One region of the Rathayibacter sp. VKM Ac-2759 genome, then DNA from elsewhere that is predicted to be linked to it. Evidence: riboswitches for the same ligand, from Rfam matches in the RefSeq annotation. Region 1 holds a riboswitch; the other holds the start of a gene.

Region 1 (6,909 bases):
GGAGCGCAAGCGCGTCAAGGTCGACACCGAGCTCAGCGACTCGCAGCGCGCGGAGGAGATGAAGCGCCTCGACGGCATCGCCACGATCCTCGCGAAGACCGCCGCCCGCGATACGAGCCTCATCGCGCTGCTCGAGTCGGAGGCCGGCATCACCGCCGCCGCGCAGAAGCTGCGCCGCGACTGGCTGCTCGAGGCCGGCGCCGAGCTGAGCCCCGACGAGCTGCTGATCGTGACCGAGCCGGAGCCCAAGCCCGAGGTGCCGGTCAATCAGGTCGTGCCGCAGTCGGTGCGGGCCCGTCAGCTCGCCAATCCGTTCCTGCCGCCCGACTTCTCCCTCGCGGCTCCCGCTCCCGCGCCCCGTCGGCGCCTGGACGACTGGGAGCTTCTCGGCCCGCTGTTCAAGGCGTTCGAGTACGGCGCCGGTGGACGGGCCGCCAGCATGGAGCTTCCGGAGCCCCCCGCCATCGACCGCGTCACTCCGCGCGGTCGCGAGCTGATGCCGCACCAGGCGCGCTTCATCGAGAGCGCGCGGGAGGGGCACCGCAGCTTCCTCCTCGCCGACGAGCCGGGTCTGGGCAAGACGGCGCAGAGCCTCCTCGCCGCCTCCGTCACCGGCTCCTACCCCCTGCTCGCCGTGGTCCCCAACGTCGTGAAGATGAACTGGGCCCGCGAGGTCGAGCACTGGACTCCTCAGCGCCGCGCGACGGTCATCCACGGCGACGGCACCACGCTCGACGCGTTCGCCGACGTCGTGATCGTCAACTACGACATCCTCGACCGCCACAGCGGCTGGCTCGGCAGCCTCGGCTTCCGCGGCATGGTCGTCGACGAGGCGCACTTCATCAAGAACCTGCGCTCGCAGCGCTCGCAGAGCGTGCTCGCGCTCGCGGCGAAGATCCGCGAGACCACTCCCGGCCACGACCCGCTGATGATCGCCCTCACGGGAACCCCGCTCATCAACGACGTCGACGACTTCCGCGCCATCTGGCGGTTCCTCGGCTGGATCGACGAGACCAAGCCCGGGCCCGACCTGATGCGCCAGCTCGAGGACACCGGGCTCACTCCGGCCGACACGGCCTTCTACCCGGAGGCGCGCGAGGCGGTCATCGATCTCGGCATCGTCCGTCGCAAGAAGATCGACGTCGCCGCCGACCTGCCCTCGAAGCGGATCGTCGATCTGCCCGTCGAGCTCGACGACGACCTCGGCCGCTCGATCCAGAAGGCGGAGCGCGAGCTCGGCGCACGGATGCTGCAGCGCTTCAAGGCGGTCACCGCCTCGATCACCCACGAGCTCGACGACACCGAGCAGGAGCGGTTCATCCGCATCGTCGCGCAGAGCGAGCTGGAGGAGTCGAAGTCGGCGAAGACGGGCGAGAACGTCTTCACCATGGTGCGCCGCATCGGCCAGGCGAAGGCGGCCCTGGCGGCCGACTACGCCTCGCAGCTGGCCCGCTCGGTCGGCAAGGTCGTGTTCTTCGCGAAGCACGTCGACGTGATGGACCAGGCCGAGGACACCTTCGAGAAGCGCGAGCTCACCTCCGTCTCGATCCGCGGCGACCAGACCGCGACCTTCCGGCAGACCCAGATCGACGCGTTCAACGAGGACCCCGACGTCTCGGTCGCGGTCTGCTCGCTGACCGCGGCGGGCGTCGGCGTCAACCTGCAGGCCTCCTCCAACGTCGTCCTCGCCGAGCTGTCGTGGACCTCGGCCGAGCAGACGCAGGCGATCGACCGCGTGCACCGCATCGGCCAGGAGGAGCCCGTCACCGCCTGGCGCATCATCGCGGCTCACACGATCGACGCGAAGATCGCCGAGCTGATCGACGCGAAGGCGGGCCTCGCCGCCCGCGCGCTCGACGGCGCGGACGCCGAGACCGCCTCGGCCGACACGGTGCAGCTCGATGCGCTCATGCACGTCCTGCGCGAGGCGATCGGCTGACGCGGGCGGCGCTCCTCAGCGCAGGAGGGGCGCCGCGAAGAAGTCGCGCTCGAAGCGGCTCGACCGCAGGAACGCGTCGCGCATCGCCGATCGCTCCGCGGGGGAGGCCCGGCGCGCCGCCTCCTCCGTGATCGCGATCGCCCGCTCGGTCGCCGCGGCGAACTCCGGTTCGGAGTAGGTCGCGAGCCAGTCCTCGTAGGGGTGGCCCGGTCGCGAGGCAGCGGCGAGGCGCTCGCCGACGTCGGCGTAGAGCTGGAAGCACGGCAGGAGTGCGGCGACCAGCTCGCCGTAGCCGCCGCGCGAGCCGACCGCGAGCAGATGGTCGACGTAGCCGCGCGTGGTGAGGGAGGCGACGGAGCCGCGGTCTCCGCCCAGGCGGTCGCGGTGCAGCTGCGCCTCCGCCGCGAGGGCCGATGCCGACGACTCCGCCCAGAAGACCTGCTCGGCGGTGCAGGGCGCCCGCTGCGCCGCGACGGCGAGCACGCGTGCGTACTCGGTGAGGTAGAGGGCGTCCTGCTCCAGGTACCACTCGAAGTCGTCGCGGGCCAGGCTGCCGTCGCCGAGCGCTCGGACGAACGGCAGGGCGTCGATCTCGCTGCGGAGCTCCCGGGTCTCGTCCCAGACGGCCGAGCAGAACGGCGGCGTGCGGAGGCGGTGGAAGTGGTCGATCGGACCGTTGCCCGACCCGATCGCGAGGGCGTCGGCACCGCGCAGCGCCCCGGTCAGCCACTCCTTCGCCTCGAGAAGCGCGGCGGCGGCGTCGCGGTGGCGCCCGGCCAGCAGCGTCGCCATCGCGGAGGAGAGCGAGCAGCCCGTGCCGTGGGTGTTCGAGGTCTCCACCCGCTCGCCCGGCACCTCCCGCACCTCGCCCGCGGGCGTGACGATCGCATCCGGAGCGGCCCCGCCCTCGAGATGGCCGCCCTTGACGAGGACCGTGGTGCCCAGGGACCCGGCGAGGCGGGCGGCCTGCGCGAGCGCCTCCGGCCACTGCGACGCGGTCGGCTCGCCGACGAGGACGGCGAGCTCGGGCAGGTTCGGCGTCACCAGATCGGCGCGCCGGACGAGGTCGCGGACGGCGTCCTCCGCCGCCTCGTCGAGCAGGCGGTGCCCGCTCGTCGCCACCATCACGGGGTCGACGACGACCAGCGGAGGACGGACGGCGTCGAGCCAGTCGGCGATGACCGCGCCGAGCTCGGCGGTCGCGATCATCCCGATCTTCACGGCGTCGATCCGCACGTCGTCGCTCACCGCGTCGAGCTGCTCGCGGAGGAAGGCGGCCGGCGGCAGGTGAACCGAGCGCACCCCGTGGGTGTTCTGCGCGACGAGGGCGGTCACGACGGCCATGCCGTAGCCGCCGAGAGCGCCGATCGACTTGAGGTCGGCCTGGATGCCGGCGCCGCCCGTCGGGTCGGTGCCCGCGATGCTGAGGACGCGGGGGATCGCGGTGGTCATCGGTCCCACTCCTCGCGGAAGGCGCGCGCGGCGGCGGCGGGGTCGTCGGCCGTGCAGATCGCCGACACGACGGCGAGACCGGCCGCGCCGCGCTGCCGCAGGGGAGCGGCATCGCCGAGCGCGACTCCGCCGATCGCGACGCAGGGGTAGCGGCTGGCGGCGGCGAACCGGGCGAAGCCGTCGAGACCGAGCGGAGCCGGATGGTCGGCCTTGGTCGCGGTCGGCCGGATCACGCCGACGCCGAGGTAGTCGACGGTGCCGGGCGGCAGCGCGTGCGCGGCCTCGAGGTGCTCGGGGGCGTCGGCGGTGAGTCCGACGACGGCGTCGGCGCCGAGGATCGCGCGGGCGGCCGTGGCGGGCAGATCGGACTGGCCGACGTGCACGCCGTGCACGAGCGCTCCGGTCAGGCGGGCGGCGAGGACGACGTCGACGCGGTCGTCGACGACCAGGGTCGTGTGCTCGTCGAGCACGGAGGCGACCGCGACGACGAGCGAGACCAGCTCGGCGGCGGAGGCGTCGTGGTCGCGGATCTGCACGGTGCGGACGCCGCCGGACACCGCCCGGGCGACGACGGCGGGGACTCCCCGCTCGCCGCACTGGCGGGTGTCGGTGACGAGGTAGAGCGAGAGGTCGAGCGCGCTCATGAGAGCCTCGCCGCCTCGACGGCGCCGTCCGCGTCGAGCGCGGCGAGCTCGTCGAGGAGCGCGACGGCGAAGGAGCCGGGGCCGGCGGCGGTGACGGCGGCGCGCTCGGCGGCGACGCCCCAGACCACGGAGGCGGCGACGGCGGACGCGAGGGGATCGGCGCCGGTGCCGAGGAACGCGGCCATGACGGCTCCGAGGGCGCAGCCTCCTCCGGTCACCCGGGTGAGGAGGGGGTGGCCGCCGGTGATGCGGATCACGGTCGCGCCGTCGGTGACCACGTCGACGGCTCCCGAGACGGCGACCGCGCCGCCGGTGCGGCGGGCGAGCGCGAATGCGGCCTCGAGCGCGTCCTCGGCTCCGTCGACCGCGTCGACTCCGCGTCCGCCGGCGCCGAGTCCGGCGAGAGCGAGGATCTCGGAGGCGTTGCCGCGGATGATCGCCGGGCGCGCCTCGAGCAGCTCGGCCGCGAGCGCGGTGCGGACGGGCAGCGGGCCGACGGCGACGGGATCGAGCACCCACGGGGTCCCGGAGCGCTGCGCGGCGGCGACCGCCTCGCGCGCCCCGTCGCGCTGCTCGGCACCGGGCGTGCCGAGGTTCACGAGCGTCGCGGAGGCGATCTCGGCGAAGACGCCCGCCTCGCCGGGCAGGTCGCACATCGCGGGGCTCGCGCCGAGCGCGAGGAGGCTGTTGGCGGTGAAGCCGGTGACGACGGCGTTCGTGATGCACTGCACGAGCGGAGGGCGCAGCCGCAGTGCGTCGAGGTCGCGGCCGACGGCCGTCGCCCGGTCGTGGAGGGTCGGGTGGACAGGCGTGCGAATGCTCATTCGCGACATCCCTTCGCTAGTACGAACTAGATCAGGTTCGACGGGTCTCATCTCAGCCCTGGAGGGCACCCCGTGTCACTGCCGACGACCCTAGCAGCGGGCCGTGGAGGGTCGCGAGGGAACCCCGGACCGTCGAGGCCGCCTCCGAGTGCACGCTCCCTGGACGGTCCGGGGTTCCCTCGCCGCCCGTCTCTCAGGCCGTCAGGATGGTGCTGTCGCCGCGGTCGGTGACGACGACGCGCAGGCCCGTCGGGAGGCGCTCGCGCATGGCGTCGACGTGGCTGATCAGGCCGATGGTCCGGCCGCCCGAGCGGAGCGCGTCGAGGGTGCCCAGCGCCGTCTCGAGGGTCTCGGCGTCGAGCGAGCCGAAGCCCTCGTCGATGAACATGGTCTCGAGCGAGATCCCGCCCGATTGCATGGTCACGACGTCGGCGAGGCCGAGCGCCAGCGCGAGGGAGGCGAGGAACGTCTCGCCGCCCGACAGCGACGCGGGCTGACGGCGCGCGCCCGTGAACGCGTCGAGCACGTCGATCCCGAGGCCGGAGGCGGCGCCGCGGTAGGCGAGGGAGTCGTCGTGAGCGAGGGTGTACCGGCCGCTCGTCATGGCGTCGAGGCGGAGGTTCGCGGCGGCGACGATCTCCTCCAGGCGTCCCGCGAGCGCGAACGCCTCGAGGTCCATCCGCCGCGAGTTCTGGCCGTGCCCGTCGATCGTCTCGGCGAGGGCGCGCAGCTCGTCGTAGCGGCGGAGGCGGCCCTCGAGCGCGGCGAGCCGCGACTCGGCCCGACGCGCGATCTCCTCGAGGCGGCTCGCTCGATCCTCGAGCAGCGACAGCTCGCGTCGGGCGTCGTCGCGCCGGGCGGAGGCGAGGCGCGCCTGCTCCTCGGCCGCGGAGACGTCGACGGGCGCGGTCGGCAGCTCGTGCAGCTCGGGTTCGGCGAGCACGGAGTCGACCGCGGAGCGGCGGCGCTCGTGCTCGGCGACGACGGCCTCGGCGCGGGCGCGCTCCCCGCTCGAGAGGGCGGCCGCCTCGGCGGCGTCGGGAGTGGGGAAGCCCCGTTCGTCGAGGACCTCCGCGAGGTGCGCCTCCGCCGCCTCGCGGGCCTCGGCGCGCGACGAGGCGAGCTCCTCCGCCTCGAGCAGCGCCTCCGCGAGGCGCCGCTCCCGGCGGAGCCCCTCCACCAGGTCGGCGATGCCGGCGGCTCCGTCGCGATGGGCGTCGACCCGCTCGCGGAGGTTCCGCAGCGACTCCTCGGCGACGGTCGCCTCGCTCACGCGGCGGTCGCGCTGCTCGCGCGCCGAGTCGATCAGCGCGGTCAGCTCCTCGGCACGCGCCCGGACGGCGGTGCGCTCGCGGCGCAGCGTCTCGCAGCGGCCGGCGGCACCCCGCGCGGTCTCCAGGCGCCCGCGAGCGTCGGCGCGGGCGCTCTCGAGCTCGTCCGCGCCCTCGCGTCCGGCGCGCTCGTCGAGCGCGGCCCAGGCGAGCGCGGCCGCGTTCTCGTCGGCGCGGGCGGCGTCCATCGCGGAGGCGGCGCGCTCGACCTCGAGGCGTGCCCGATCGAGATCCTCCGCGCCGATCGGAGCGGTATCGCCGTGGCCCGCGGGCGCCGGGTGCTCCGTCGATCCGCAGACCGGGCAGGGCTCGTCCTCGCGCAGCGCGGCGGCGAGGCTCTCCGGCAAATCCTGCGAAGCGCTGCGCCACGAGGCGGGCGTGCTCGGCGGCGCGCTCCCCGTGCCGCTGGACGGCACGGGCGTGAGCGGCGCGCCCGGCGTCGAGGGTCGCCGCGGCGGCGGCCCGCTCGGCGAGCAGGGCGATCCGCCGGTCGAGGGCGGCGAGCTCCTCCGCACGGCTCGCGACCGCCGTGGCCTCGGGAGTGAGGACCGTCTCCTCGCTCTCGAGCGCATCGAGCCGCGCCGGCAGCTCGCGTGCCTCGCTCTCGACGATCTCGAGGGCGCGTTCCGCCGCCGCGCGGGCCTCCTGCGCCCGCTCGGCGAGGCCGCTCGCCTCGGGCAGGCGCTGCTCGTCGGCCAGCACGCCGGCGAGTGCGCCGA
Region 2 (6,909 bases), 280 kb from region 1:
GCAGGAGCGACTCCCACTCGACCGCGCCGCGGACCGGGCCGGTCAGCGCGGCGCGCGACTCGCGGGCCTTCCTGATCGGCAGGCGCAGTGCGGCGCGCATCGGCGCCGGCATGGCGCGGGTGAGGTCGACCGCGACGACGGTCTCGACGCCGAGATCGTCGGGGAGGTCCTGAACGGTCGGGACGACGCGGTCCCACGCGATCGCGACGCGCGCTCCGTGGTCCTCGAACTGGTGACGGAGCTCCCGCGGCGTGTAGAGCGGGTTGTGCTCGACGACGACCGCGCCCAGGCGCAGGACCGCGTAGAACGCGACGACGTGCTGCGGGCAGTTCGGCAGGATCAGCGCGACCGGATCGCCCGCGCGGACGCCGAGGCGGCGCAGGCCCTCCGCCGCCCGTTCGACGTCGTCGGCGAGCTGCGCGTAGCTCGTGGCGCGGCCGAAGAACTCGAGGGCGACGGTGTGCGGGTAGCGCTCTGCCGACTCCGTGACGATGTCGACGAGCGAGCCGGTCGGGAGGTCGAGGTCGGTGGGGACTCCGGGTGCGTAGCTGCGGAGCCAGGGGCGGGGCGGGTGAGTGCTCACCCGCCCCACTCTAGGTGTGGGCCGAGCGGTCAGTCGGCCTGGGCGACGGCGTCCTCGATCGGGACGTCGCCGGAGACGAGCTCCCAGGTGCGGCCGATCGAGGAGGGGTCGGCGAGCACGGCCATGACGGTCGCGGCGACGTCGTCGCGGGGGATGCTCCCGCGCTCCACGGTCTCGCCGAGGGCGATCCGGCCCGTGCCGTCGTCGGTCGTGAGGGCGCCGGGGCGCAGGATCGTCCACTCGAGATCCGTGGCGCGCAGAGCCGTGTCGGCATCGCGCTTCGCCTCGACGTAGGCGCGCCAGCCCTCCTCGGTGTCGTCGGCGAGCGGGTCGTCGACTCCGATCGCGCTGATCTGGACGAAACGGCTGATACCGGCCAGGGCGGCCGCCTCCTGGCTGAGGACGGAGGCGCCGAGATCGACGGTGCGCTTGCGCTCGACTCCGGAGTCGGGGCCCGCTCCCGCGGTGAAGACGAGAGCATCGACGCCCTCGAGGGCCGCGGCGAACTCGGCAGCGCTCGAGGACTCGAGGTCGTGCACGAGCGGCTCGCTCCCGAGCCGGATGATGTCCTCGGCGTGGTCCGGATTGCGGACGACTCCGACGGACTCGTGTCCGGCGTCGTACAGCAGGTGCAGGATCCGCTGGCCGATCTTGCCGTGGGCTCCGATGACGGCGACGCGTGTCATGGGTGGTTCCTCTCGTCGAGGGGGCTCATGGCCCCTGTTCCGGTCCTCCCATCCTGCCGGTCGCAGGTGGGAGGAGTGTCAGGCCGCGAGGCGGTCGTCGCGGCCGGTGATCGCGAGCAGGCGCCTCTGCAGCGGAGCGTCGCCGTCTACCGCCACGGGCTGCGCGTACAGGCCGCTGGCCCGCAGCGTCGCCTCCTGGGGCGCGAACAGCTCCCAGACGGCTGCGACGAGCTCGTCGTCGAGGCGCTCGTCGCTCCCGGTCGCGCGGGCGAGGTCCCACGCGTGGATCGTCACGTCCGACACCTGCTCGCGCACGAGCTCGAGGGCCGTGACCGTGTCGCGGCCGATCCTGAGCACGGCGGCGGGGTCGACCGCGCGGGCGGCCTCGCGGGCGCGGTCGGTGACCCGGCGCCACTCGCTGCGGAGATCGGCCGCGACCGGCTCGAGGCGGATGGGCGATTCGTCGCCCCCGGTGAGCAGGGTGTGCGCCCGCTGCTGCTCGCGCACGACGTGCAGCACGAGCGCCCTGGTGTCCCACTCGGTGTCGGGGGTGGGTGCCGACCAGTCGGCGACCAGGGCCAGGCGGATCTCGAACGCGGTGTGGGCGCGCTCCTGCAGGTCGAGCCAGCGGCTCATCTCGTCGGTGCTCGTGTCGCGGGTGGTCGTGTCGTCATCGGCGGTGGGGGAGTCGGGCTGCTCGTGCGTCATGTCTTCTCCGGAGCGTCGTCGTGGGTGCTCGGGTCAACCTCAGGGGTCCCCTCGTCATTCCCTCCGAGGGAGGGCACCGGGATGTCGGAGGTGCGTGCGACCATCGAGGGAGGGCGCGAGTCGAGCGATCAGGACGGTACGTGAGCAAACAGGACGGCACGGGGCGGCAGGTCACCACCGAGCCCTTCGACGACCCCCGCGCGAGCATCCTCCACATCGACATGGACGCGTTCTTCGCCTCGGTCGAGCTCCTCGAGCACCCGGAGCTCCGCGGGCTGCCGGTCATCGTCGGCCATCACGGCGCCCGCTCGGTGGTCACGGCCGCCACGTACGAGGCGCGGCGCTACGGAGTGAACTCGGCGATGCCGATGGCGGTCGCCCTCCGCCGCTGCCCGCGGGCGATCGTGCTCGAGCCGCACATGGACCGCTACCGCGACGCGTCGCGGCGGGTGATGGCGATCTTCGACTCCTTCACGCCGCTCGTCGAGCGCCTCAGCATCGACGAGGCGTTCCTCGACGTGGCCGGCGCCCGCCGCATCTCCGGCTCGCCGTTCGCCATCGGCACGGCGATCCGCGCACAGGTCCTCTCCGAGCTCGGCCTGACCTGCTCGGTCGGCATCGCGAGCACCAAGTTCGTCGCCAAGCTGGCCTCGAGCCGCTCCAAGCCCGACGGGCTGCTCGTCGTCCCCTCCGACGGCGTGCAGGCGTTCCTCGACCCGCTGCCGGTGAGCGCGCTCTGGGGCGTCGGCGCGAGCACCGAGGAGGCGCTGCTGCGGCGAGGCCTGCGCACGGTCGCCGACGTCGCCGCGACTCCGCTGCCGGTGCTCGTCTCCTCGCTCGGCGAGGCGACGGGGCGCAGGCTGCACGCGCTCTCCCGCGGAGTCGACCCGCGCTCGGTCGACACCCGCCAGGTCGAGAAGAGCGCCGGCCACGAGATCACCTTCGCCGACGACGTCGCCGACCCCGAGCTGGTGCGGCGCGAGCTGCTGCGCCTGTGCGACAAGGTGGCGGTGCGCCTGCGCCGCGGGGGCGTGCGCTGCCGCACGGTCGCCGTGAAGGTCCGCTTCGGCGACTTCACCACGCTCACCCGCTCGCGGACCCTCACCGAGCCGAGCGATGTCGCCCGGGTGCTCTACGAGGCGTCCTCGGCACTGCTCGAGTCGGCCAATCCGCTCCGCCGGCCCGTGAGGCTCATCGGCGTCCGCGGCGAGCAGCTCGTCGAGGGCGACGAGGTCGCGTTCTCGCTGTGGAGCGACTCCGACGACTGGCGCGATGCTGAGCTGGCGGTCGACGGGGTCTCGGCCCGGTTCGGCACCGGAGCCGTCCGACCGGCGTCGCTGATCTCGAAGTCCGCGCCCGAGTCGGCGAAGGGCATCGATCTCAGCGACACGCTCGCTACGCGGAACCGATCGTCAGACTGATCGGCCGGTGGTCGGAGCCGTTCCCGGGCAGCACCCGCAGCGTCGCCGCCGGGATCCCGTCCGCCAGCGCGTGATCGAGCGAGACCACCGGCAGGAGCGAGGGCCAGGTGGCGGGGAAGCCCGGGCCGGAGCTGCGGACGAGGCCGGCCTGCGCCAGGACCGGCGCGAGCAGGTGGTCGTCGGTCGCGGTGTTGAAGTCGCCGACGACGACCGTCCGATCGGAGGCGTCCTCGGCGAGGGCCGACGCGAGCCCGCCGAGCATGGTGTCGCGCTCCTCGTGGTCGCCGAGCCGGAAGGAGGCGAGGTGCACGACGAAGAGGCGGGTCGGGCCCAGCGGAGTGTCGATGTCGACCGCGAGTGCGCGGTCCCAGCCGAGGCCGAGATCGAGCGCACCGCCGTCCGAGAGCGCGGTGCGACTCCAGACGCCGACCGTGCCGACGACGTACGAGTACGGGTACTGCTCGGCCAGCTCGTCGTCGACCACCGACCGGGCGTCGCCGTCGAGCTCCTGGAGGGCGATGGCATCGGGGTCGCTCGCCGCCAGTTCGGCGACGAGCCCCGCCGCGTCGGCACCGCTCGCGGCGATGTTCTGGCTGACGACGGTGAAGCGCCCCGAGCGCACCTCGGGCGCGGGCAGGGCGACGGGGAGCACCAGCACGCCGTAGACCATGACGAGCACGGTGACCGCCGCACCCGCCGCGCGCGAGCGCAGCGCGATCGCACCCGAGACGAGAAGCAGGACGAGCAGTCCGGTCCACGGGATCCCCGTCTCGACGACGGACAGCCAGCCGGCGGCCTCGGGGAGCGCCCGGTGGAACGCCAGGAACGCCGCCAGAGCGGCACTCGCTCCGATCACGACGCCCGCGCGAGCGGGTCGGCGGCGGCGGGGACGCGGGGACATCCGACGAGTATGGCCGCTGACGCAGGGCCGGGGGTGGGGGAGTCCTGTGCGAGTCGGAGCGTCGCTTGTCGCCCTCGAGAGCCGCGGAGTAGCGTTCGGGCATGCCCAACATCGCCGTCTCCCTGGCCGACTCCGTCACCTCCGCGGGTGCCGCGACGATCTACGGAGAGCCGGTGACGGTCGACGGCGTGTCGCTCGTGCCCGTCGCCCTGCGCTGGTTCGGCTTCGGCGGCGGCAGCGGCTCCGAGGACGGCCAGGAGGGCGGCGGCGGAGGAGGCGGCGGAGCCGTCATCCCGATCGGCGCCTACATCAAGGACGACCTGGGCCTCCGCTTCCAGCCGAACGTCGTCTCGGTCCTCGCCGTCGGCATCCCCTTCGTCTGGGTCACCGGCAAGGCGCTCGCCCGCATCATCCGCGCCCTCAAGAAGTAGGCGGCGGGCGGCTCAGCGCCTCCGCTGCTGCCGCGCCGTGAACCACTTCTTCTGCGTGCGTCCGAATCCGACGATCAGGCGCTCGGTGTCGTCCGGTCGGCGCGGATCGTAGATCACCGCGACCGGCTCACCCGCCATCCAGGCGTCTCCCCGGCGCTGCGGGACCTTCAGCGCCCGGCGCTCCTCGCCGTCCGCGAGGCGGTAGGCGACCAGCAGCCGCCCGAGTTCCGTCGCCGCCGTCCGGTCCCCCCGGGCGGGGTCGTGCGCGAGCACCCGCCCCGTCACGCGGGTGCCGTAGGTGAGCAGCTCGCGCCGGATGCGCCGACGGCGCTGCCAGAGCAGGACCTGCAGGAACACCAGCAGGATCACCGCGAGCACGACGACCACCGACCACGACATGCTGTCTATGATTGCTGACGAACACGGGAGTCCGGTGCACCGGACTGAGAGGAAGGCACGCAGCCTTCGACCGTCGAACCTGATCTGGGTCATGCCAGCGAAGGAACGTTTCGATCTCCTCTTCCTACCCGTGCCCTCCATTCGCTTCCACGAAAGGGCACGTCAGTGCAGAACTCAGCCGCGCAGAACTCAGCGCTCTCCACCTCCTCATCGGGCCGTCCCGGCCGCGTCCTCCGTTGGCGGGTCGTCGACATCGTCATCGCCAGCGTCGTCGCGGTCGCCAGCGGCATCGTCTTCTGGGCCTGGGGCCTCGCGACGAACGTCCTCGGCATCGCCTTCGACTTCCTCCCCGGCCTCGGCGGGATCCTCGGCGGCGGCTGGCTCTTCGCCGGCGTCCTCGGCGGTCTGATCATCCGCAAGCCCGGTGCCGCACTCTTCACCGAGCTGCTCGCCGCCCTGGTCTCCGGGCTGATCGGCACCCAGTGGGGCTTCTTCGTCCTGCTGTCCGGTCTGGTCCAGGGGCTCGGAGCCGAGATCGTCTTCGCGCTCTTCCTCTACCGCAGCGGCCGTCCGCTCGTCGCGATGCTGGCGGGGGCCGCCTCCGGTCTCGCGCTCGCGATCAACGATCTGATCGTCTACTACGCCGGGGTCGACGGGCTCTTCGCGACCGTCTACGTCGTCTCGTCGATCGTCTCCGGAGTCGTGCTCGCGGGTCTCCTGCCGTGGTTCGCGGTCCGCTCGCTCGCCGCCTCCGGAGCGCTCGATCGCTTCGCGTCGGGCAGAGAGGGCCGGGTCGTCGAGGGAGTGGGCGCGAGCGGCCGATGACGGGTGCCTCGGTCCGGGCGCGCGGGTGGAGCTGGCGTCACGCCGGCCGCTCCCGCACCGCGGTGACCGGCCTCGACCTCTCGGTCGAGCCGGGCGAGCGCGTCCTGCTGCTCGGTCCCTCCGGTGCCGGGAAGAGCACGCTCCTGCACGCGCTCGCCGGGGTCCTCGGCGGAGAGGAGGACGGCGCCTCCGCCGGCGAGCTGAGCATCGACGGCCGGTCTCCGCTCGAGAGCCGCGGGAGCGCGGGGCTCGTGCTGCAGGATCCCGACACTCAGGCGGTCCTCGCCCGGGTCGGCGACGACGTCGGGTTCGCCTGCGAGAACCTCGGAGTCCAGCGCGAGAGGATCGCGGAGCGCGTGCGCCTCGCGCTCGAGGACGTGGGCCTGGAGGTCGCGCTCGATCACTCCACCTCGGCGCTCTCGGGCGGGCAGAAGCAGCGCCTCGCGCTCGCAGGAGTGCTCGCCATGCAGCCGCGGCTCCTCCTCCTCGACGAGCCGACGGCCAACCTCGACCCGGCGGGGGTGCGCGAGGTGCGCGCCGCCGTCGAGCGCAGCACGGCGCGGTCGGGCGCCACGCTCGTGGTCGTCGAGCACCGGGTCGACGTCTGGGTCGACCTCGTCGATCGCATCGTCCTGCTCGGATCCGACGGCGCGGTCATCGCGGACGGCGACCCGTGGACGGTCCTCGTCGAGGCGCACGAGGTCCTCGTCGCGGCCGGGGTGTGGGTGCCGGGTGAGGTCCCCGTGCGTGTCACCGCGGGCGGCGGACCCGCATCGACAGCTCTGAGCACGCGCGATCTCGCCGTCGGGAGGCCCGTCCTCGGCCGGCGCCGCCCGGTGCCCGTCGTGTCCGGGCTCGACCTCGAGATCGCCGCCGGCCGGGTGGCCGCGGTGCTCGGGCCCAACGGCGCGGGGAAGTCCACGCTCGCGCTCACCCTCGCCGGCCTGCTGCCGCC

The links. A riboswitch is a leader RNA that binds a small molecule or an ion and turns the genes downstream of it on or off. The one in region 1 is predicted to bind thiamine pyrophosphate.
Region 2: linked by a shared signal. The riboswitch ahead of GSU68_RS09605 (ECF transporter S component) and the one ahead of thiM (hydroxyethylthiazole kinase) in region 1 are both predicted to bind thiamine pyrophosphate.

What each region holds. Positions count from the first base shown of each region.
Region 1 is NZ_CP047176.1:2,367,241-2,374,149, reverse strand. It holds gene GSU68_RS10990 (DEAD/DEAH box helicase) at 1-1,939, shown strand, start outside; gene thiD (bifunctional hydroxymethylpyrimidine kinase/phosphomethylpyrimidine kinase) at 1,955-3,391, opposite strand; gene thiE (thiamine phosphate synthase) at 3,388-4,035, opposite strand; gene thiM (hydroxyethylthiazole kinase) at 4,032-4,859, opposite strand; TPP riboswitch at 4,851-4,942, opposite strand; gene GSU68_RS10970 (SMC family ATPase) at 5,053-6,537, opposite strand.
Region 2 is NZ_CP047176.1:2,088,065-2,094,973, reverse strand. It holds gene GSU68_RS09640 (long-chain-fatty-acid--CoA ligase) at 1-583, opposite strand, end outside; gene GSU68_RS09635 (SDR family oxidoreductase) at 613-1,269, opposite strand; gene GSU68_RS09630 (TIGR03086 family metal-binding protein) at 1,348-1,977, opposite strand; gene dinB (DNA polymerase IV) at 2,118-3,398, shown strand; gene GSU68_RS09620 (endonuclease/exonuclease/phosphatase family protein) at 3,373-4,299, opposite strand; gene GSU68_RS09615 (hypothetical protein) at 4,401-4,730, shown strand; gene GSU68_RS09610 (DUF3592 domain-containing protein) at 4,743-5,129, opposite strand; TPP riboswitch at 5,144-5,252, shown strand; gene GSU68_RS09605 (ECF transporter S component) at 5,295-5,954, shown strand; gene GSU68_RS09600 (ATP-binding cassette domain-containing protein) at 5,951-6,909, shown strand, end outside.